3 regions of the Pseudomonas wenzhouensis genome follow, and region 3 is predicted to be linked to each of the others. Evidence: predicted binding sites of a transcription regulator. Region 3 holds the regulator's gene; each other region holds the start of a gene.
The links. Region 3 encodes sigma-54, which starts transcription at its own class of promoters, with help from an activator protein. Its sites were predicted from a motif close to ANTGGCATNNANNTTGCTNT; they were not measured.
Positions count from the first base shown of each region.

Region 1: a site for sigma-54 is predicted at 4,602-4,621, ahead of J7655_RS08570 (flagellar basal body rod protein FlgF). Genes of this name have one in related genera too.
Region 2: a site for sigma-54 is predicted at 5,302-5,321, ahead of glnK (P-II family nitrogen regulator). Genes of this name have one in related genera too.

Region 1 covers NZ_CP072610.1:1,854,586-1,862,045, forward strand. Annotated here, with positions in the region: gene J7655_RS08545 (tRNA dihydrouridine synthase) at 265-1,215, shown strand; gene flgB (flagellar basal body rod protein FlgB) at 1,501-1,908, shown strand; gene flgC (flagellar basal body rod protein FlgC) at 1,920-2,363, shown strand; gene flgD (flagellar hook assembly protein FlgD) at 2,383-3,048, shown strand; gene flgE (flagellar hook protein FlgE) at 3,085-4,455, shown strand; gene J7655_RS08570 (flagellar basal body rod protein FlgF) at 4,669-5,409, shown strand; gene flgG (flagellar basal-body rod protein FlgG) at 5,456-6,241, shown strand; gene flgH (flagellar basal body L-ring protein FlgH) at 6,280-7,002, shown strand; gene J7655_RS08585 (flagellar basal body P-ring protein FlgI) at 7,019-7,460, shown strand, end outside.
Region 2 covers NZ_CP072610.1:340,325-347,784, reverse strand. Annotated here, with positions in the region: gene J7655_RS01640 (DUF484 family protein) at 1-306, shown strand, start outside; gene xerC (tyrosine recombinase XerC) at 364-1,266, shown strand; gene J7655_RS01630 (HAD family hydrolase) at 1,263-1,961, shown strand; gene sutA (transcriptional regulator SutA) at 2,256-2,579, opposite strand; gene J7655_RS01620 (secondary thiamine-phosphate synthase enzyme YjbQ) at 2,656-3,081, opposite strand; gene J7655_RS01615 (ammonium transporter) at 3,180-4,433, opposite strand; gene glnK (P-II family nitrogen regulator) at 4,768-5,106, opposite strand; gene J7655_RS01605 (accessory factor UbiK family protein) at 5,515-5,775, shown strand; gene J7655_RS01600 (YifB family Mg chelatase-like AAA ATPase) at 5,810-7,303, shown strand; gene J7655_RS20880 (methyl-accepting chemotaxis protein) at 7,305-7,460, opposite strand, start outside.
Region 3 covers NZ_CP072610.1:908,909-916,368, reverse strand. Annotated here, with positions in the region: gene lptB (LPS export ABC transporter ATP-binding protein) at 1-647, shown strand, start outside; gene J7655_RS04105 (RNA polymerase factor sigma-54) at 825-2,318, shown strand; gene hpf (ribosome hibernation-promoting factor, HPF/YfiA family) at 2,418-2,726, shown strand; gene ptsN (PTS IIA-like nitrogen regulatory protein PtsN) at 2,739-3,203, shown strand; gene rapZ (RNase adapter RapZ) at 3,206-4,063, shown strand; gene J7655_RS04085 (HPr family phosphocarrier protein) at 4,078-4,350, shown strand; gene pmbA (metalloprotease PmbA) at 4,393-5,739, opposite strand; gene yjgA (ribosome biogenesis factor YjgA) at 5,868-6,386, shown strand; gene tldD (metalloprotease TldD) at 6,408-7,460, opposite strand, start outside.

The sequences.
Region 1 (7,460 bases), 950 kb from region 3:
TGGCAGGTTTCACCGGGGCGCAATAACACCGATTGCGTGACAGCCGATCCGCTACCGGCGCAATAGCCATCGGGCGACATGGCCGTGGTGAAGCTTCGTTCGCCGTTGGTCAGATCCAGGCAGGTGTGCACGCCAGGGCTGAGCCTGGCAAGTATGCTCCGGCACATGGTCAGGCCTCTATTTTGGCGTCTGTAGCCGTGTCGGCGATCTTGCGCGGCGCGTGCGACCCCTTAAACTGTGCGCCCCATTTATCCGGACAAGCTCATGCAAATCGCCCTGGCGCCCATGGAGGGGCTGGTCGACGATATTCTGCGCGACGTACTGACCCGTATTGGCGGCATCGATTGGTGCGTCACCGAGTTCATCCGTGTCAGCGAGCGATTGTTGCCGGCAGCCACCTACCACAAGCTCGCCCCCGAGTTGTTCAACGGCTCGCGCACGCGCGCTGGTACGCCCATGCGTGTGCAGTTCCTGGGTTCCGATCCAAGGTGCCTGGCCGACAACGCTGCTTTTGCCTGCACGCTCGGCGCGCCGGTGATCGATCTCAACTTCGGCTGCCCGGCCAAGACGGTGAACAAATCGCGCGGTGGTGCGGTGCTGCTCAAGGAACCGGAGCTGCTGCATGCCATCGTTCGTGAAGTGCGCCGTACGGTGCCGGCCGAGATTCCGGTAACGGCGAAGATGCGCCTGGGCTTCGAAGGCAAGGAGGGTGCACTGGATTGCGCGCGGGCACTGGCCGAGGGTGGGGCGAGCCAGATCGTCGTGCACGCGCGCACCAAGGTCGAAGGCTACAAGCCGCCGGCGCACTGGGAATGGGTGGCGCGGGTGCAGGATGTCGTCAGCGTGCCGGTGTTCGCCAATGGCGAAGTGTGGACGCTGGACGATTGGCGTCGCTGCCGTGAGATCAGTGGTGTGGATGACATCATGCTGGGGCGTGGGCTGGTGTCGCGTCCCGGTTTGGCCCGGCAGGTCGCCGCAGTCCGGGCGGGCGTGGAGCCTGAGGATATGAGCTGGGCAGAGCTGCAGCCTCTGTTGCTCGATTTCTGGCAGCAGGCGCGGCGCAAGCTGGCTCCGCGCTATGCGCCGGGGCGCCTGAAGCAATGGCTGGCCATGCTGACCCGAACCTACCCGGAGGCGGTGGCGCTGTTCGCCGAAGTTCGCCGCGAGCAGGATTGCGAGCGTATCGACCGCCTGCTCGCCGCATCTGCCCGGTAGCGTCGCCTTCTTGCGCGTCTCGCCTGCTGCGAGTGATCAACGGTAGAAATAGCCTTCAGGCAGGCCCTTGTTCAGGGGTAGGGCTTGCGCGCTGCAGGCGGCAATTGGCCGGACTGGCCTTGCCGCTTGTTTGCCTGAGGGCGGTAAGTCCTTGCCGCTTTGCCCTTCTGTTTGCCTGGATTAATCACTAATCAGTTGATTTATATGTGATTTTTTATATGGCACAGCCTTTGCTTTATCTCTGGCAACAGTGATCAGACGGCCCCTGCGGCAAAGGTTCAGAGCATGAGCATCAACTTCGGTAGAGCACTCGGTATCCATGAACAGGCTCTCGGTTTCCGCGCCCAGCGCGCCGAGGTGCTGGCCAACAATATCGCCAATGCCGATACGCCTAACTACAAGGCGCGTGATCTCGACTTTGCCAGCGTGCTGGCCGCCGAAAGCGCGCGTCAGCAGCGTGGCCCGGTATCGCTGAACCGTACCGACAGCCGTCATATCGCCGCCGACGGTGTACTCAGTGGCGAGGCCGAGCTGCCTTACCGCACGCCGTTCCATGCCTCGCTGGATCAGAACACCGTCGACCTGCAGATCGAGCAGTCGAACTACGCCGAGAACGCGGTGCAGTTCCAGGCCAGTTTTACCTTTCTCAACAGCAAATTCAAAGGGCTGACTGCAGCCCTGCGCGGCGAATAAGGAGTCAGGCCATGTCCCTTGCCAGTGTTTTCAATATCGCCGGAACCGGCATGAGTGCCCAGAGCACGCGTCTCAATACCATTTCCAGCAACATCGCCAATGCCGAGACCGTGTCGTCGAGTCTTGAGCAGACCTATCGCGCCCGTCATCCGGTATTCGCCACCGTGTTTCAGCAAGCGCAGGGTGGTGACCGGGGTTCGCTGTTCGCCGAGCAGGACGAGGCCGGGCGTGGTGTTCAGGTGCTGGGCGTGATCGAGGATCAGAGCAGCCTGATGCCGCGCTATGAGCCGGATCACCCGATGGCCAACGGCGATGGCTACGTTTACTACCCGAACGTCAACGTGGTCGAGGAAATGGCCGACATGATCTCTGCCAGCCGTGCCTTTCAGACCAACGTGGAAATGATGAATACCGCCAAACAGATGCTGCAGCGCGTGCTGACCCTGGGTCAGTAACGTATCGAGGAGACGAGGGATGAGCACAGTAAGCGGCACGAGTTCGGTACTCGATCAGTACCAGATCAAGCAGGAAACCACTCAGAAAAAGGAGCTTGGCAAGAACGAGTTCCTCAACCTGCTGGTGGCGCAGTTGAATAACCAGAACCCGCTGGAGCCGCAGGGCAACGGTGAGTTCATTGCTCAGTTGGCGCAGTTCAGTCAGGTAGAGGGGATCGAGAAGCTCAATACCAGCATGGGCTCGATGCTTTCCAGCTTCCAGTCTTCGCAGGCGTTGCAGGCCTCTTCATTGGTCGGGCGCAAGGTCATCATCCCGAGCGACAAGGCGGTAGTCGACACCAGCGAGAGCTTCAAGGCCAGCACCGTGCTGCCGGTGAGCAGTAGCAACGTGTACGTCAATGTCTACAACAACGCCGGTGCACTGGTTAACCGGGTCAATCTGGGTGAGCAGGCGGCGGGGAATGTCAGCTTCATCTGGGACGGCAAGGACTCCAGCGGAAACGTGGCACCGCCGGGCACCTACAAATTCGAGGCGCAGGCGACCTACGGCAGTGAAACCAAGGCGCTGTACACCATGCTGCCGGCCAACGTCGACAGCGTCACCCTGGGCGGCAATGAGCTGATGCTCAACCTGGCCGGCCTGGGCAGTGTTCCGCTTTCCCAAGTGCAGGTCATCGGCCAGTAATTATTGCCGCCGGGCGTTCCGGCAAAGGAGTCTTCCATGTCGTTCAATATTGGTCTCAGTGGTCTGCGTGCCGCGACCAGCGACCTCAACGTTACCGGTAATAACATTGCCAACGCCGGGACTGCCGGCTTCAAGCAGTCGCGTGCCGAGTTCGCCGATGTCTATGCGGCCTCCGTATTGGGTACCGGCAAGAATGCGCAGGGCAGCGGCGTGTTGCTGGCGGACGTATCGCAGCTGTTCAACCAGGGCAATATCAACTACACCAACAACGCCCTGGACCTGGCGATCAACGGTAATGGCTTTTTCGTGACCAGCAACAACGGAGAGATTGGTTATACCCGTGCTGGTTACTTCGGCACTGATCGCGACGGCTACCTGGTCAATAATTTCGGTTACCGCCTGCAGGGCTATGCAGCGGATGAAAGTGGCAACATCTTGCCGGTTCAGGCTGATCTGCGAGTCAGCTCTGGCCAGCAAGAGCCCAGGGCGACCACGACAGTCACTCAGGTGACCAACCTCAACTCCAACGCCGTACGTCCGGTCAATGCCGGGCCTGCAGCAGCTCCTACGTTTGACCCTAGCGATTCGCGGTCTTTCAACTGGTCTACTTCGACCAACATTTACGATACCCAGGGCAATGCCCATGTGATGACTCAGTATTTCGTCAAGAACGAAGCACCGGCCAATAATGGCTGGGTCATGCATGTGCTGATCGATGGCGTCAATCCACGGGAACCCAGCAGCACCCAGCCGTTCAGTTATGCGGTGAACTACGATGCATCAGGGCAGTTGGCCACGCCAGCGATCACGCCTTTGGCGAGCACGCCTCCCAACGCGGCCCTTGATGCGCCTTTAATCCCTGCCTTGACACCTAACGGCATCTTTGCGCTGGCGGATACCGATTGGATCCCTGCTGAGGAAGACCCTCTGAATCCCGGTACCCTGGTGCCCAACGGCGCTGACAGCGAGTCCTTCACGTTCGACATGCGCGGTTCGACCCAGTATGCGGCGTCTTTCGGTGTCAATGCTGTCAGTCAGGATGGCTATACCACCGGGCAACTGGCCGGTATCGAGATCGATGACACCGGCGTGATCTTCGCCCGTTACACCAATGGCCAGTCCAAGGTGCAGGGGCAGGTGCTGCTGGCGAACTTTGCCAACGTCCAGGGTCTGACTCCGGTGGGCAAGACGGCCTGGGCGCAGTCGTTCGAGTCCGGTGAGCCGGTGATCGGTACGCCGCGTAGCAGTACGCTGGGTGCTCTGCAGGCCGGCGCGCTGGAGGATTCCAACGTCGAGCTGTCCGATCAACTGGTGAACCTGATCGTCGCCCAGCGTAACTATCAGGCCAACGCCAAGACCATCGAAACCGAAAGCGCCATTACCCAGACCATCATCAACCTGCGTTGATGATCCTCTGGAGAGACAAAGCGGCAAGCCTGGCTTGCCGCTTTGCCGTTTCGGGGGCGGCAAAACCCCGCCGTCGAGAGATTCGGATGCCCTTTCCGGGTCAATAAAAATTCTTTTAAATCAGTATCTTGTTGTTATTTTTCGTATGTGGCACAGGGCTTGCTTAATTGCTTGCAAAGAGCCAAGGGCGTGTCGCCCACTCGGAGAATGACCATGGACAAGATGCTGTACGTCGCCATGACCGGAGCGCAGAACAACACCCTGGGTCTGCGCGCCCATGCCAACAACCTGGCGAACGTTTCCACCTCGGGTTTTCGTCGTGATTTCGAGCAGGCGCGGTCCATGCCGCTGTTCGGTGAAACCTTTCCGGCGCGTGTGTTCGCCATGAGTGAACGGCCGGCTACTGACTTTCGTTCGGGTTCGCTGCAGGAAACCGGGCGTGATCTGGATGTGGCCGTCGGTGGCAAGGGCTGGATCGCCGTGCAGGCGCCCGATGGCAGCGAAGCCTATGTGCGTACCGCCAGCCTGAATATCGACGCGCTGGGTGTGCTGCGCACCGGCAACGGTTTGCCGGTGATAGGCAATGCCGGGCCGATTGCCGTGCCACCGGAGCAAAAGGTGGAGATCGGCCAGGACGGCACCATCAGCATCCGTGCGCTGGGCGAAGACCCCAATGTGCTCGCCGAAGTCGATCGCATCAAGCTGGTCAACCCTGATCCCAAAAGCATGGAGAAGGGCACTGATGGCCTGATCCGCGTCAAAAGTCAGCCCGAGGTGGCGGCCGATGCCACTGTTCAGGTCACCTCCGGTTTTCTCGAGGCGAGCAATGTCAACGCCGTGGAAGAGATGACCGCGATGCTTTCCCTGTCCCGTCAGTTCGAGCTGTCGGTGAAGATGATGCGCACGGCTGAAGACAATTCGTCGGCCATGGCGCGGGTTTTGCAGATTAGCTAATTACCAGCACGCGGCGCCGTAAAACCGGCGCCCGAGGAGAAACGATATGCTTCCGGCACTGTGGGTCAGCAAGACCGGTTTGTCCGCTCAGGACATGAACCTGACCACCATTTCCAACAACCTGGCCAACGTCTCGACCACCGGCTTCAAGCGCGACCGTGCCGAGTTCGAGGATCTGCTGTATCAGATCCGTCGCCAGCCGGGTGGTCAGTCCACCCAGGACAGTCAGCTGCCCTCCGGCCTGCAGCTCGGCACGGGTGTGCGTGTGGTGGGGACGCAGAAGATCTTCACCGCCGGCAGTCTGCAAACCACCGAGCAGCCGCTGGACATGGCCGTCAATGGCCGTGGTTTCTTCCAGATTCTGCAGCCGGATGGCACCGTTTCCTACACCCGCGATGGCAGTTTCCACCTGAACTCCGATGGTCAGATCGTTACCTCTCAGGGGTTCGCCCTGGAGCCTGCCATCGTCCTGCCGGCTGAAGTACGTACCTTCACCGTGGGTGAGGACGGCACCGTGTCGGTCACCACTGCAGGTAACCCGCAGCCGCAAATCATCGGCAATATCCAGCTGGCTGACTTCGTCAACCCGGCAGGTCTCGAGGCCATCGGCAACAACCTGTTCCTCGAGACCGGTTCCAGTGGTGCGCCGCAGGTGGGAGCGCCAGGCCTGAACGGTCTGGGCACCACGCTGCAGAACACCCTGGAGAACTCCAACGTCAGCGTGGTGGAGGAGTTGGTGAACATGATCACCACCCAGCGCGCTTACGAAATGAACTCCAAGGTGATTTCCACCGCTGATCAGATGCTGTCCTTCGTGACGCAGAACCTCTGATTTATTGACTCTGTTGTGAACGCCGCGAGGTAGTGGTTATGAACCGGCAATTAGTGTGCTTCCCCCTGTTGGCTGGCTTGCTGCTCAGTAGCGGCTGCATGGCGCCGACAGCCAAGCCGGACGACCCTTATTACGCACCTGTATTGCCACGTACGCCGCTGCCGGCCGCGCAGAACAATGGTTCGATCTATCAGGCAGGCTTCGAGAACGGCCTGTATGACGACCGCAAGGCATTTCGTGTCGGCGACATCATCACTATCACGCTCAATGAGCGCACCCAGGCCAGCAAGAACGCCAACAGCAATCTGCAGAAAGACAGCAGCGCAAGTCTCGGTGCCCCCAATCTGTTCGGCATGGCGGTGAGCCCTGACAATCCGCTGCGAAGTCTTGGCGCCCTGGGCATGGGTAACCCCAATCTGAGTCTGGAAGCGAGCTGGGACGCCGAACGTGCGGCGAGCGGTTCCGGCCAGGCCGGGCAGAGCAACAGTCTGACCGGTTCGATCACCGTAACCGTCGCCGAGGTGCTGCCCAATGGCATTCTCGCCGTGCGCGGCGAAAAGTGGATGACCCTCAATACCGGTGACGAGCTGGTGCGTATTTCCGGTCTGGTGCGTGCCGACGATATCGCCACCGATAACACCGTGGCCTCCACCCGTATTGCCGATGCGCGCATCACGTATTCGGGCACTGGCGCCTTTGCCGATGCCAGTCAGCCGGGTTGGTTGAGCCGCTTCTTCCTCAGCCCGATGTGGCCGTTCTGATCTCGGGGTGTCGCAGATGAAAGCCTGGATGAATCAATCACCGTCCTTCTTGCTCGTGCAATGGTCCCGCTGGTGTGCGCGGCTGACAGCCGGTAGCTCGGCGCGCAAGGCCTTTGCCGTCACCTCGGCAGCCAAGCCGGCGGCGCGTGGGCGCGGGCGTGATGCAGCTCATGCCGGCGCATGCCGCCGACAGTTCGCGGTTGCGCATCGGGGCTACCGTCGTCGTGGTGCCAATGACTGGCTGTTGCTGGCGACCCTGCTCGGTTGCCTGCTGCTGAGCCTGCCGACTCAGGCCGAGCGTCTCAAGGATCTGGCCTCCATCCAGGGCGTGCGCAGTAACCAGTTGATTGGCTACGGCCTGGTGGTCGGTCTCAACGGTACCGGTGACCAGACCACCCAGACTCCGTTCACCGTACAGACTTTCAACAACATGCTGGCGCAGTTCGGCATCAAGGTGC
Region 2 (7,460 bases), 570 kb from region 3:
CGCTCGGTCAGCTCAAGCGAAGCCCACCAGCAGATCGGTGGCCTGCTCAGCGGAGGCAAGACCGTCTGCGGCGTGCTGCGCCCACACGAGCTGGAATTCCTGTTCGGCAAGGAAGACGCCACGCAAGTCGGCTCCGCCGCCGTGGTCAGCCTCACCCACCAGGGCCTGCATGGCGTCCTGGCCATTGGCAGCGCTGACCCACAGCATTACAAGAGCTCGCTCGGCACCCTGTTCCTCGGCTATATCGCCGAAGTCCTGGCCCGCGTATTGCCGAGTTTCGCCACGCCGCTGCGCTCGGTACGCTAGGTCGTGTAGGGTGGATGACGAGGCTCATCCACCTTCGGCCCGCTCGGAGCCCGGCACGTGACACTTGAAACCCATCTCGACGCCTACCTCGAACACCTGCGCCGCGAGCGCCAGGTGTCGGTGCATACCCTCGACGGTTATCGCCGTGATCTGGCCAAGCTGCAGGCCTTTTGTGCAGCCGAAGGCCTGAACGACTGGAGCGAGCTGGACACACGCAATCTGCGCCGTCTGGTCGCCCGCCTGCATCAGCAGGGGTTGTCCGGCCGCAGTCTGGCGCGCCTGCTCTCGGCCACCCGCGGCCTCTATCAATACCTGCTGCGTGAAGGCCTGTGCCGCCATGACCCGGCCACCGGCCTCAGCCCGCCGAAACGCGAGCGCCGCCTGCCGCGTACGCTGGACGCCGACCGCAGCGCCCAACTGCTCGACGGCGCCGTGGAGGACGACTTCATCGCCCGCCGCGACCAGGCCATGCTCGAGTTGTTCTACTCCTCGGGCCTGCGCCTGTCCGAACTGGTAGGGCTCGATCTCGACGGCCTGGACCTGCCCGCTGGGCTGGTACGGGTGCGCGGCAAGGGCAACAAGGCGCGCGAACTGCCGGTCGGCAGCCTGGCGCGACAGGCACTGGAGCAGTGGCTGCCGCTGCGCAAACTGGCCAACCCCGGAGACGGCGCGGTATTCATCAGCCAACAGGGCCGTCGCCTCGGGCCGCGCGCGGTGCAGCTGCGCGTGCGCCAGGCCGGCGTGCGCGAGCTGGGCCAGCATCTGCATCCACACATGCTGCGCCACAGCTTCGCCAGCCATATGCTGGAGTCCTCGCAGGATCTGCGCGCGGTACAGGAGCTGCTCGGCCATGCCGACATCGCCACCACGCAGATCTACACCCACCTGGACTTCCAGCACCTGGCCAATGTCTATGACCAGGCCCATCCACGCGCCAAGCGCAAAGGCGGTTCCGAATGAGCATTGAACTGATCACCTTCGACCTCGACGACACGCTCTGGGACGTCGCCCCGGTGATGCAGGACGCCGAGGCGGCCCTGCGCAACTGGCTGGCGCTGCACGCGCCGCGTCTGGGTGCGGTACCGGTCGAACACCTGTGGGCCGTGCGCAGTCGCTTGCTGAGTGCCGAACCGATGCTCAAGCATCGCTTGAGCGAGCTGCGTCGACGCATTCTGTTTCACGCCCTGGAAGATGCCGGCTACCCACACGGCGAGGCGCAGACGCTGGCCGAAGCAGGGTTTCAAGTGTTTCTCAGCGCGCGCCATCAGGTCGAGCTGTTCACCGAGGTGCACCCGACGCTGGAAGCCCTGGCCGAGCGCTTCATGCTCGGCGTAATCACCAACGGCAATGCCGATGTACGCCGCCTGGGCCTGTCGGAATACTTCCGCTTTGCCCTGTGCGCCGAGGAGTTGGGCATCGGCAAACCCGACCCGAAACCCTTCCGTGAAGCACTCAGCCGCGCCGGCGGCGTAGCCGCCGAGCGTGCCGTGCATATCGGCGACCATCCCAGCGATGACATTGCCGGCGCCCAGGCGGCCGGCATGCGGGCGGTCTGGTTCAATCCGCAAGGACGCAGCTGGGAAGGCGAGACGGCCCCGGATGCGCAGATCGCCAGCCTGGCCGAGCTGCCAGTGCTGCTCGACAGCTGGTCGTAGAAGCCTCGGGGCGGAAACAGCATTTCTCTGTCGCCTGGAATCTCCCACCATTCAGCGCAGGAGATGCCGCGGATTTCATCCGGGCTACGGCCTGGATAGCGGGCTGCGCCAGTGCCGGTTCTTGTGTAGGAGCCCGCTTGCGGGCGATCCACTCAGCGCAGCGCTGATCGCCCGCAAGCGGGCTCCTACAAGATTGCCGACGTGCCGGTTGATCTGCGCCGCTCCGGGTTGCCGCCAGGGATGGCGGGCACAAAAAACCCGCCACTGGGGCGGGTTCCTTGCAGCGAGTCGTCCTCAGATGGGGCGGCTGCCGTATTTGCTGTCGGGCTTCTTGGGCGGGTCGGCGACCACGTTGGGCTCCACCTCCTGCACCTTGCCGCCACGGGCGAGGAACTCTTCCATGGCGCGGGCCAGGGCGTCGCGCTCCTTCTGCTTGGCTTCGATGCTCGGCAGCTCGTCGACCTCGACAGCCTTGGCCTTGCTCTTCTTGCTGCTGGCTACGACCTCGCCGTCGCCTTCATCGTCGCCACTGTCGCCGTCATCGGCAGCAGCCAGTTCCTCACCGTCGTCCTCGTCGGCCGCTTCCAGATCATCTTGTTCCAGGTCTTCGTCGCTCATGTTCAACCTCATGACTTGCGAAAAGCAGGTTAGTTATAGCCCAGTCGCGCAGTGAACACCGCACCACCGGAAAAATTCAAATAGCCTCGCCCTGCAGGGTCGCCACCACTCGCCGAGCACCGCCATGATCGCGATGCTCGCCCAGGTAAATACCCTGCCAGGTGCCCAGCGCCAGCCGTCCCTGCTGTATCGGCAGCTGCAGCTGAACGCCCAGCAGACTGCCCTTGAAGTGCGCCGGCAAATCGTCCGGCCCTTCGTCATCGTGCTCGTAGCCTGCCTCACCCTGCGGCACCAGACGGTTGAAGAAGCGTTCGAAATCCCGGCGCACTGCAGGGTCGGCGTTCTCGTTGACCGTCAGCGATGCCGAGGTGTGCTGCAGCCACAGGTGCAGCAGACCGACACGCACCTGCGCCAGTTCCGGCAATGCGCCCAGCACCTCTTCGGTCACCAGATGAAAACCGCGCTCACGCGGACGCAGACTGATGATGCGTTGCTGCCACATGCCGCTCTCACTCTCGATGGCTCCAGCGCGCGCATTCTAGCGTGCTGCCAGAAAAAACAAAGGGCGCCTAAAGGCGCCCTTGTCATTCCCGGCGAAACTCACTTCTTGCCGGTGAACTCCGGGTAGGCTTCCATGCCGCATTCGGCGATGTCCACACCCTCGTATTCCTCTTCTTCGCTGACGCGCAGGCCGATCACCGCCTTGATGATGCTCCACACGATCAGGCTGGCGATGAACACCCAGGCGAAGATGCTGACGATACCCAGCAGCTGAGCGCCCAGCGACGCGTCTTCGTTGGTCAGGCAGACGGCCAGGATGCCCCAGATGCCGACCACGCCATGCACGGAGATGGCACCCACCGGGTCGTCGATCTTCACCTTGTCCAGACCGAGGATGGAGAACACCACCAGCGCACCACCCACGCCACCGATCAGGGTGGCCTGCAGGGCGCTCGGGGTCAGCGGCTCGGCAGTGATGGCCACCAGGCCAGCCAGCGCACCGTTCAGCGCCATGGTCAGGTCAGCCTTGCCGAACAGCAGGCGGGCCACGATCAACGCGACGATCAGACCACCGGCTGCAGCCATGTTGGTGTTGGTGAACACCTGGGCCACGGCGTTGGCGTCTTCGATGGTGCTCATCTTCAGCTGCGAACCACCGTTGAAACCGAACCAGCCCATCCACAGGATGAAGGTACCGAGCGTGGCCAGCGGCAGATTGGCACCCGGAATGGCGTTGACCTGGCCATTCGGGCCGTATTTGCCCTTACGCGCACCCAGTAACAGCACACCAGCCAGAGCGGCGGAAGCACCGGCCATGTGCACCACACCGGAACCGGCATAGTCGAGGTAACCTGCAGCATCGAGGAAGCCACCGCCCCACTTCCAGAAACCCTGGATCGGGTAGATGAAGCCAGTCATGACCACGGCGAAAGCCAGGAAAGCCCACAGCTTCATGCGCTCAGCGACAGCGCCGGAAACGATCGACATGCAGGTCGCGGCAAACACGATCTGGAAGAAGAAGTCCGAACGGGCCGAGTAGTAGGGTGCATCCTCGCCACCAGCCAGAACGGCCTCAGCGGTGTTCTCGTCACCGATCAGGAAACCCAGGCTAGGGAAGATGCCGCCTTCCGGGCTGGAGTACATGATGTAGTAACCGACCAGCAGGTACATCACGCTGGCGGTGGCATAAAGCGCCACGTTCTTGGTCAGGATCTCGGTGGTGTTCTTGGCACGCACCAGGCCGGATTCGAGCATGGCAAAACCCGCTGCCATCCACATTACCAGGGCACCACAGATCAGAAAGTAGAAGGTATCGAAGCCGTACTGCAATGCAGTCAATGCTGTGTTATCCATTTTTCACCTCTTGCCGGCGCTTTTGTTGTGCGCTGTTCGGTAGAAACGTCCAGGTTGGCGCCGGACGCGTTCCGCATGCTTTACAGGTCGTTGCCACGCTCGTTCTGGATCACCGGAACCCCTGCCGCCGCAAGGCGACCAGGCATTCCCATCACTAGGCGAGCGCGAGACCCGAAGAGGATCTGGCACAGCAGAGCGGCGAGGGCATCGCCTGCTCCGGCATTGGCCCTCGAAAACGGCGTGTGAGCAGAATTCGAGGACAAAAGGGCTCCTAGCCCTGCGAAAGTTCGCAGAGTCATGGGTTTACTCCTGGGGCGTGGGGTTCGGAGGCTTGTTAGATCGCGTCGGTATCGGTTTCGCCGGTACGAATACGGATCGCCTGTTCCAGGTTGACTACGAAAATCTTGCCGTCACCGATCTTGCCGGTGTTGGCAGCCTTGGTGATGGCCTCGATCACACGATCGAGCTGATCGTCAGCGATGGCCACGTCGATCTTCACCTTGGGCAGAAAATCGACCACATACTCGGCTCCGCGATACAGCTCGGTATGGCCTTTCTGACGGCCGAAGCCCTTGACCTCGGTGACGGTAATGCCCTGCACGCCGATCTCCGACAGTGACTCGCGCACGTCGTCCAGCTTGAACGGCTTGATGATGGCAGTGACTAGTTTCATGAAACTTTCTCCCGTGAAAGGTGGACATGCCCCAGGAATTGCGAACCCGGGCCAAGTCTAAGCGCAGTGTCTGGCTTTTGTAATGCACCGACCGCTCCAGCCTGGCGTGATCGATACCCACTAACCGCCCCGACGAAACACTCCCCGCTTCGCCTGCCGCACCGGAACTGCATCGGTGCATGCGTCGCTGGGGTCTAAGCAGAAAGCTTGCCAGCTCACGCAAAAGCGCCATCTATCAAGCCTTTACCTGTTTCGGGCGGCATTGCCCGGCCCTTCACACCGGACGCGCCGCACACATTTGGTGCGGAGACACATCACGCAATGCTCAAAAATCGTGCAGACCACGCCTGAACATCCCGCTGACAGCTGCGTGCTACACTGCCGACCGTTTGTTTACGGAACCTGATCATGCTGCCGCCAAAAGCCCTGCTCGACACCCTCAGCACTCACGCCTCGCGCCTGTTCAGTGGCGACAGCCCGCTGCCGCGTGCCGAACTGGAGGCGCAGTTCAAGGCGCTGTTGCAGAGCGGCTTCAGCAAGCTCGATCTGGTCAGCCGTGACGAGTTCGACAGCCAGATGGTGGTGCTGGCCCGCACCCGTGCCCGCCTCGAGGCACTGGAGGCCAAGGTCGTCGAGCTGGAAAACAAGCTGAACCCGCCCGCCGATTGAGTCCGGCGGGGCAGTTACAGATCAAGGAGCGATCATGTCCCTGGCCATCGTCCACAGCCGCGCCCAGGTCGGCGTCGAAGCCCCGGCCGTCACCGTCGAAGCGCACCTGGCCAACGGCCTGCCGTCCCTGACCCTGGTGGGCCTGCCGGAAACGGCGGTCAAGGAGAGCAAGGATCGTGTACGCAGTGCGATCCTCAATGCCGCGTTCGAATTTCCGAGCAAGCGCATCACCCTGAATCTGGCACCTGCCGATCTGCCGAAAGACGGCGGACGCTTCGATCTGGCCATCGCCCTGGGTATTCTCGCCGCCAGCGGCCAGGTGCCGGCGCAGTCACTGGATGAATACGAATGCCTGGGCGAATTGGCGCTGTCCGGCGCGGTACGCCCGGTGCAGGGCGTATTGCCCGCCGCTCTGGCCGCACGGGCCGCCGGACGCACCCTGATGGTGCCGCACGCCAATGCCGAAGAAGCCAGCCTGGCCTCAGGGCTGAAGGTCATCGCCGTCGAGCATCTGTTGCAGATCGCCGCGCACCTCAACGGCAGCGCACCGCTCGACGCTTATCTTGCACAGGGGCTGCTCAGACAGAGCCGCCCCTACCCGGATCTGGCCGAAGTCCAGGGCCAGTCGGCCGCCAAACGCGCCTTGCTGGTGGCGGCTGCCGGCTCACACAACCTGCTGCTCAGCGGCCCGCCCGGTACCGGCAAGACGCTGCTGGCCAGCCGCCTGCCCGGCCTGCTGCCGCCGCTGGACGAAAGCGAGGCGCTGCAGGTTGCGGCGATTCATTCGGTGGCCAGCCACGCGCCTCTGCAGCACTGGCCGCAACGCCCCTTTCGCACCCCGCACCATAGCGCCTCGGGGCCGGCACTGGTCGGCGGCGGCAGCCGCCCGCAACCAGGTGAAATCACCCTGGCCCATATGGGCGTGCTGTTTCTCGACGAGTTGCCGGAGTTCGACCGCAAGGTGCTGGAAGTGCTGCGCGAACCGCTGGAAAGCGGTCATATCGTGATTGCCCGGGCACGCGACAAGGTGCGTTTCCCGGCGCGTTTTCAGTTGGTGGCGGCGATGAATCCCTGCCCGTGTGGCTACCTGGGTGACCCAAGCAACCGCTGTCGCTGCACCCCGGAGCAGATCCAGCGCTACCGCGCCAAGCTGTCGGGGCCACTGCTCGACCGCATCGACCTGCACCTGACGGTAGCCCGCGAAACAACGGCCCTCAATGCTGCACCGCAGGATGGCGAAAGCACCGCTCAGGCCGCCGCCAAGGTCGCACAGGCCCGCGCCCGGCAACTGCAGCGCCAGGGCGTGGCCAACGCCTTTCTCGACTTGCCCGGCCTGCGCCAGCATTGCGCCCTGGGCGATGCCGACCGGCAGTGGCTGGAGGGCGCCTGCGAACGCCTGGGTCTGTCCCTGCGCGCGGCCCATCGCGTGCTCAAGGTCGCGCGAACCCTGGCCGACCTGGCAGAGGAACAGCACATCAGCCGTGCCCACCTGGCCGAAGCGCTGCAGTATCGCCCCGCAGCAGGGTGACTCAACGGAAGCGCTCGACCTCCTGACGCAGTTGCGAGGCCAGATGGTCCAGCTCGCGCGCAGTGTCGCCCAGGTTGGCCACCACTTGCCGCTGCTCACCATTGGCCTGGGCAATGCTCTGCAGGTTGGCGCTGAGCACGGTCGCGGTACTGCTCTG
Region 3 (7,460 bases):
AAAGCGGCCAGATCGTCGGCCTGCTCGGCCCCAATGGCGCCGGCAAGACCACCTGCTTCTACATGATCGTCGGCCTGGTACGCGCCGATCAGGGGCGCGTGCTGATCGACGACCTGGATGTCAGCCACCAGCCCATGCATGGGCGGGCGCGCGCAGGTATCGGCTACCTGCCGCAGGAGGCTTCGATCTTCCGCAAGCTGTCAGTGGCCGACAACATCATGGCCATCCTCGAAACGCGCAAGGATCTGGATCGTGCTGGGCGCCAGGCGGAGCTGGAAAACCTGCTGCAGGAATTTCACATCCACCATATCGCTGGCAATCTGGGCATGAGCCTGTCCGGTGGTGAACGGCGCCGCGTGGAAATCGCCCGCGCGCTGGCGACCAACCCCAAGTTCATCCTGCTCGACGAACCCTTTGCCGGTGTCGACCCGATTTCGGTAGGCGATATCAAGCAGATCATCCATCACCTCAAGACCAAGGGCATTGGCATCCTGATCACCGATCACAACGTGCGCGAAACCCTGGACATCTGCGAAACCGCCTACATCGTCAACGACGGACAGCTGATCGCCGAAGGTGACGCCGAGGCCATCCTCGCCAACCAGACGGTCAAAGAGGTGTATCTGGGTCACGAGTTCCGCCTGTAGCGGATAACAGCGCGCGCTGCTGATGTTTGAAACAGCCTGCAAGTCGCCGTTGTTTCGCTACAGAAATATTGCAACCCCTAGGCAAGAACGAGAAGTTCAGGCATATAATTTGCTTCCTGGCGGCGCTTCGGCGCCCTGATGTGGAAGGCGTAACTCGCCAGTAAATTAAGGTCTGCAATGAAACCATCGCTAGTCCTCAAGATGGGCCAGCAGCTGACGATGACCCCGCAGCTGCAACAGGCTATCCGCCTCCTCCAATTGTCGACCCTGGACCTGCAACAGGAAATCCAGGAGGCACTGGAATCCAATCCCATGCTCGAGCGCCAGGAAGATGGCGACGACTTCGACAACAGTGACCCCATGGCTGATGGCGCCGAAAGCGCCACCCCAGCTCCGAGCAAGGAAGAGAGCTACCAGGAAACCGCCCCGACGGTGGATAACCTGGAAGAAGGCGAATGGGGTGAACGCATCCCCAACGAGCTGCCGGTCGATACCGCCTGGGAAGACATCTACCAGACCAGCGCCAGCAGCCTGCCCAGCAGCGACGATGACGAGTGGGACTTCACCACCCGCACCTCAAGTGGCGAAAGCCTGCACAGTCACCTGCTCTGGCAACTGAACCTGGCCCCCATGTCGGACAAGGATCGGCTGATTGCCGCTACCCTGATCGACTGCATCAACAATGACGGCTACCTTGAGGAAACCCTCGAGGAAGTGACCGAGTCCTTCGACCCGGAGCTGGATGTCGAACTGGACGAAGTGGAAGTGGTACTGCACCGCATCCAGCAGTTCGAACCTGCCGGTATCGGCGCCCGCGACCTGCGCGAGTGCCTGCTGCTGCAACTGCGCCAACTGCCCAGCAACACCCCCTGGCTCAACGAAACCCAGCGCGTGGTGAGCGATTACCTGGAGCTGCTCGGCAGCCGTGACTACGCCCAACTGATGCGCCGCAGCAAGCTCAAGGAAGACGAGCTGCGTCAGGTCATCGACCTGATCCAGCGCCTGAACCCGCGTCCGGGTTCGCAGATCGAATCCAGCGAACCGGAATACGTGGTACCCGACGTGATCGTGCGCAAGCACAATGACCGCTGGCTGGTGGAACTGAACCAGGAAGCCATGCCGCGCCTGCGCGTCAACCCACAGTACGCAGGGTTCGTCAAACGTGCCGACTCCAGCGCCGACAATACCTTCATGCGTAATCAGCTGCAGGAGGCGCGCTGGTTCATCAAGAGCCTGCAAAGCCGCAACGAAACCCTGATGAAGGTCGCCACGCAGATCGTCGAGCATCAGCGCGGCTTTCTCGACTACGGCGACGAGGCCATGAAGCCGCTGGTGCTGCATGACATCGCCGAAGCGGTAGGCATGCACGAGTCGACCATCTCGCGCGTCACCACGCAGAAATTCATGCACACCCCGCGTGGTATTTACGAGCTGAAATATTTCTTCTCCAGCCACGTCAGCACCTCCGAAGGCGGCGAATGCTCGTCTACCGCGATCCGCGCCATCATCAAAAAACTGGTTGCCGCGGAAAACGCGAAAAAGCCATTGAGTGACAGCAAGATCGCTGGTTTACTGGAGGCACAAGGCATCCAGGTCGCACGCCGGACAGTAGCCAAGTACCGTGAATCTCTCGGTATTGCGCCCTCCAGCGAACGCAAACGCCTGATGTGAGCAAGATCGACTGATCGCCCCGGCGAACAGGCCACAGTGTTCCGGTGGTGGGTCTGACCCAGACCCATCTCTTACACAAGGCAACAAGGAGAAAGCGGTATGCAAGTCAACATCAGTGGACATCAGCTGGATGTGACCGACGCCCTGCGTGACTACATCGGCGAGAAACTCGGCCGACTGGAACGCCACTTCGACAAGATCACCAACGTTCAGGTGATAATGGAGGTCGAAAAACTCAAGCAGAAGATCGAAGCCACCCTGCATATTGCCGGTGGTGAAGTCGTCGCCAATGCCGAACATCAGGACATGTACGCAGCCATCGACCTGCTGGCCGATAAACTCGACCGTCAACTCATCAAGCACAAGGAAAAGCAGCTCGAACGCCTGCAAGGCGCCACGGCCCGCTGACATTCCCCATCCATGATCCGACTTGAAAACATCCTGACCCCCGGCCGTTCCCTGGTGAACGTGCCGGGTGGCAGCAAGAAACGCGTACTCGAACAGATTGCCAACCTGGTTGCCCGCGACCTGCCCGACCTGGATACCCAGGATATCTTCGAAAGCCTCATCGCCCGCGAGAAGCTCGGTTCCACCGGCTTCGGCAACGGCATCGCCATTCCGCATTGCCGCCTGGCTGGCTGCAGTGCACCCATCAGCGCTGTCCTGCATCTGGATGCTGCCGTCGACTTCGATGCCATTGACGGTGCGCCAGTGGATCTGCTGTTCGTCCTGCTGGTGCCGGAAGCGGCAACCGATGCGCACCTCGAGTTGCTGCGGCAGATCGCCAGCATGCTCGATCGCCAAGATGTGCGCGAACGTCTACGTCAGGCCAGCAGCGGCGAAGAGCTTTATCAGGTCGTCGTAGACATTCAGAACGGTCACTGAACATGCGCCTGATCATCGTCAGCGGCCGCTCCGGCTCGGGCAAGAGCACCGCCCTCGATGTACTCGAAGACAACGGTTTCTACTGCATCGATAACCTGCCAGCCGGCTTGCTGCCGGATCTGGCCGGGCGTTTCCTGCCGCACAGCGACATGCTGTTGCCGCAGGTGGCCGTTTCCATCGATGCGCGCAACCTGCTGAGCCAGCTCAAGCGCTTTCCGGAATTGCTCGAAGAAGTGCGTACACGCAACATTCGCTGCGATGTGCTCTACCTCGACGCCGAAGACGAAACCCTGCTCAAGCGTTTTTCCGAAACACGCAGACGCCATCCGCTGACCAACGACAATCGCTCGCTGGCAGAAGCCATCGCTTATGAAAGCCAGCTGTTGGCGCCAATCACCGACCGTGCCGACCTGAAGATCGACACCACCCGGCTGAACCTCTACCAACTGCGCGACACCCTCAAGCTGCGCCTGCTGGGTCAGGAACAGACTGGCACGGCCTTTCTTGTCGAGTCCTTCGGCTTCAAGCGCGGCATGCCGGTCGACGCCGACCTGGTGTTCGATGCACGCTGCCTGCCCAACCCGTACTGGAAGCCTGAGTTGCGCGACTATTCCGGCTTGGATCAACCCGTGGTCGACTACCTGGCCGCACAGCCGGAGGTCGAGGAGATGTATCAGGACATCCTCGCCTATCTGGAAAAATGGCTACCGCGCTTTGCCGCCAGCAACCGCGCCTACGTCACCATTGCCATTGGCTGCACCGGCGGCCATCACCGCTCGGTGTACCTGGCCAATCGCCTGAGCCAGGCACTCAAAGCCCCGCTGAAGAGCGTCCAGGTACGTCACCGCGATCTCAGCTAAGGAAGTCCGCCGCGATGCCCGCACGCGAAATCACCATCATCAACAAGCTTGGCCTGCACGCACGCGCCGCCGCGAAACTGGTCGGCCTGGCAAGCACATTTCCCTGCCAGGTTCGTATCGGACGCAGTGCTGACAGCCTGGTGGACGGCAAAAGCATCATGGCAGTGATGATGCTGGCCGCTGGCAAGGGCACAACCGTGCACCTGCTGACCGAGGGTGAGCAGGACGAAGAAGCGATGACCGCGCTGGTTGGACTGATCGAGAACTACTTCGACGAAGGCGAGTAAAACCAGGGCCACCCAGCGATGGCCCTGTGATGACTGCCGCCTTCAACTGCCCGCGACAGTCATTTTCTCGATCAGCACCGAGCCGGTGCAGATATTGCCGCGCCGCTCCAGGTCGCGACCGACCGCAACGATCTGGCGGAACATGTCGCGCAGGTTGCCGGCGATGGTCACCTCCTGCACCGGAAACTGGATCTCGCCGTTCTCCACCCAAAAACCCGCCGCGCCGCGCGAGTAATCGCCGGTGACCAGATTCAGCCCCTGCCCCATCAGCTCGGTCACCAGCAAACCACGGCCCATACGGCGAAGCAGCGCCTGTTGGTCTTCATCGCCATGGGTGACGAACAGGTTATGCACGCCGCCGGCATTGGCGGTGCTCGGCAAACCCAGCTTGCGCCCGGAATAGGTGCCAAGCACGTAGGACACCAATTCGCCCTTGTCCACGAAGGGTTTCGCGTAGGTGGCCAGGCCATCACCATCGAAAGTGGCACTGCCCAGTGCGCGTGGCAGATGTGGGCGCTCGTCGAGGCTCAGCCACTCGGGGAACAGGCGCTGACCCAGCGCCCCTTCGAGAAACGAGGACTGGCGATACAGATTGCCCCCCGAGATCGCCGCCAGTAGATGGCTGAACAATCCACCGGCCAGCTCGGCAGCGAACAGTACCGGCACTTCGCAGGTTGGCACCGGCCGTGCGCCCAGGCGGCTGACAGCGCGCTCGGCGGTGCGCTGGCCAATGCCCACGGGATCGGCCAGCAGGTCACCCTGACGATTGACGTCATACCAGTAGTCGCGCTGCATCTGCCCTTCACCTTCGGCAATCATCACGCAACTCAGACTGTGGCGGGTACTGGCGTAACCACCGATGAACCCGTGGCTGTTGCCATACACTCGGCAACCCTGGTGGGTGTTGAGGCTGGTGCCATCGGCGTTCTTGATCCGCTTATCAGCGGCGAACGCGGCGGCTTCACAGGCCAGCGCCTGCTCGACGGCCTGCTCCGGAGTGATCGACCAGGGGTGATAGAGATCCAGCTCCGGCAGCTCGCGGGCCATCAGCGCAGCATCGGCGAGGCCGGCGCACTCATCCTCGCTGGTGTGTTTGGCAATCGCCAGGGCCGCAGCCACCGTCTCGCGAATGGCCTCGATGCCAGTAGCCGAGGTGCTGGCCGAGCCCTTGCGCTGGCCCACGTAGAGGGTGATGCCGAAACCCTGATCGCGATTGAACTCGACAGTTTCCACCTCGCCCTGGCGCACCGTGGTGGACAGCCCCTGCGCGGCCGAAACGGCTACCTCGCAGGCACTGGCGCCCTGGCGCCTGGCCTCGGCAAGAATCGCCTCGACCTGCTCTTGCAGTGCAGGCAAGGCCTGCGGCCCGATACGTTCTACTTCACTCATAACCACTCCCGATTCTCTTGGCGCAGGCACTAGTGGTAAACACTCAAGGCCTGCTCTCGACCGCCCGCCCACAGGCCGACCGTCACGGTTACTGCTATCATGGCGGCGTTTCCCTCTGGACCCACCCCATGTCTGATTCCTACGACGACTTCTCCCTGGAGAAGAGCAAATCCCAGGTCAAACGCGAACTGCATGCCCTGCAGGAGCTTGGCGAGCGACTGACCACGCTCAAGGCGGATCTGCTGGCCAAGATGCCGCTGACCGATGCCCTGCGCCGCGCCCTTGCCGAAGCGCCGAAACATACTGCCAACGCCGCCCGCAAACGCCACATCCAGTTCATCGGCAAGCTGATGCGTGAACAGGATGTCGACGCGATCGTTGCCATGCTCGACCAGGTAGACAGCTCCACCCGCGAGTACAACGAACGCTTCCACGCGCTCGAACGCTGGCGCGACCGCCTGATCGCAGAGGGCGACAGCGCGCTGGAGAGCTTCGTCGAGCTCTACCCCGACGCTGACGTCCAGCACCTGCGTGGCCTGGTGCGTCATGCGCAGCACGAAGCGGCGCGCAACAAGCCACCAGCCGCGGCGCGCAAGGTGTTCAAGTACATCCGTGAGCTTGACGAAATCCAGCGCGGCCTGCGCTAGACATCGTCATACCGGCGCGACTCACGCGCCGGTACCACCTACGGTGATCGCGTCGATCTTCAGCGTCGGCTGGCCGACGCCTACCGGCACCGACTGCCCATCCTTGCCGCAGGTGCCGACGCCGCTGTCCAGGGCCAGGTCATTGCCGACCATGGACACCCGGCTCATGGCCTCCGGGCCATTGCCGATCAGCGTGGCGCCCTTGACCGGCGCAGTGATCTTGCCGTCCTCGATCAGGTAGGCCTCGCTGGTGGAAAAGACGAACTTGCCGCTGGTGATGTCCACCTGACCGCCGCCAAGGTTGGCGCAGTAGATGCCCTTCTTCACAGAGCGGATGATTTCCTCCGGGTCGCTTTCGCCCGCCAGCATGTAGGTGTTGGTCATGCGCGGCATCGGCAGGTGCGCGTACGACTCGCGACGGCCGTTGCCGGTGGCGGCCACGCCCATCAGGCGCGCGTTGAGCTTGTCCTGCATGTAGCCCTTGAGCATGCCATTCTCGATCAGCGTGGTGCACTGGGTCGGCGTGCCTTCGTCGTCGACGCTGAGCGAGCCACGCCGTCCGGCCAGGGTGCCGTCGTCGACGATGGTGCACAGGCTGGACGCAACCTTCTGCCCGACCTGGCCGCTGTAGGCTGAGCTGCCCTTGCGGTTGAAGTCGCCTTCCAGGCCGTGGCCGACCGCTTCATGCAGCAGCACACCGGACCAGCCGGCGCCCATCACCACCGGCATGCTGCCGGCAGGCGCGGCGATGGCTTCGAGGTTGACCAGCGCCTGGCGCAGCGCCTCGCGGGCATAGCCCATGGCGCGGTCTTCTTCGAGGAAATAGCGATAGTCGGTACGCCCGCCGCCGCCGTGACCACCGCGCTCGCGGCGACCATTCTGCTCGACGATGACGCTGACATTGAAGCGCACCAGCGGACGGATATCGGCACTCAGGCTGCCATCATGCGCGGCCACCAGAATGCGATCCCAGACGCCGGCCAGGCTCACGGTGACCTGTTTGATGCGCGGATCGAGCGCACGCGTGGCGCGGTCGATACGCTGCAGCAATTCGACCTTCTCGGCGCGGCCCAT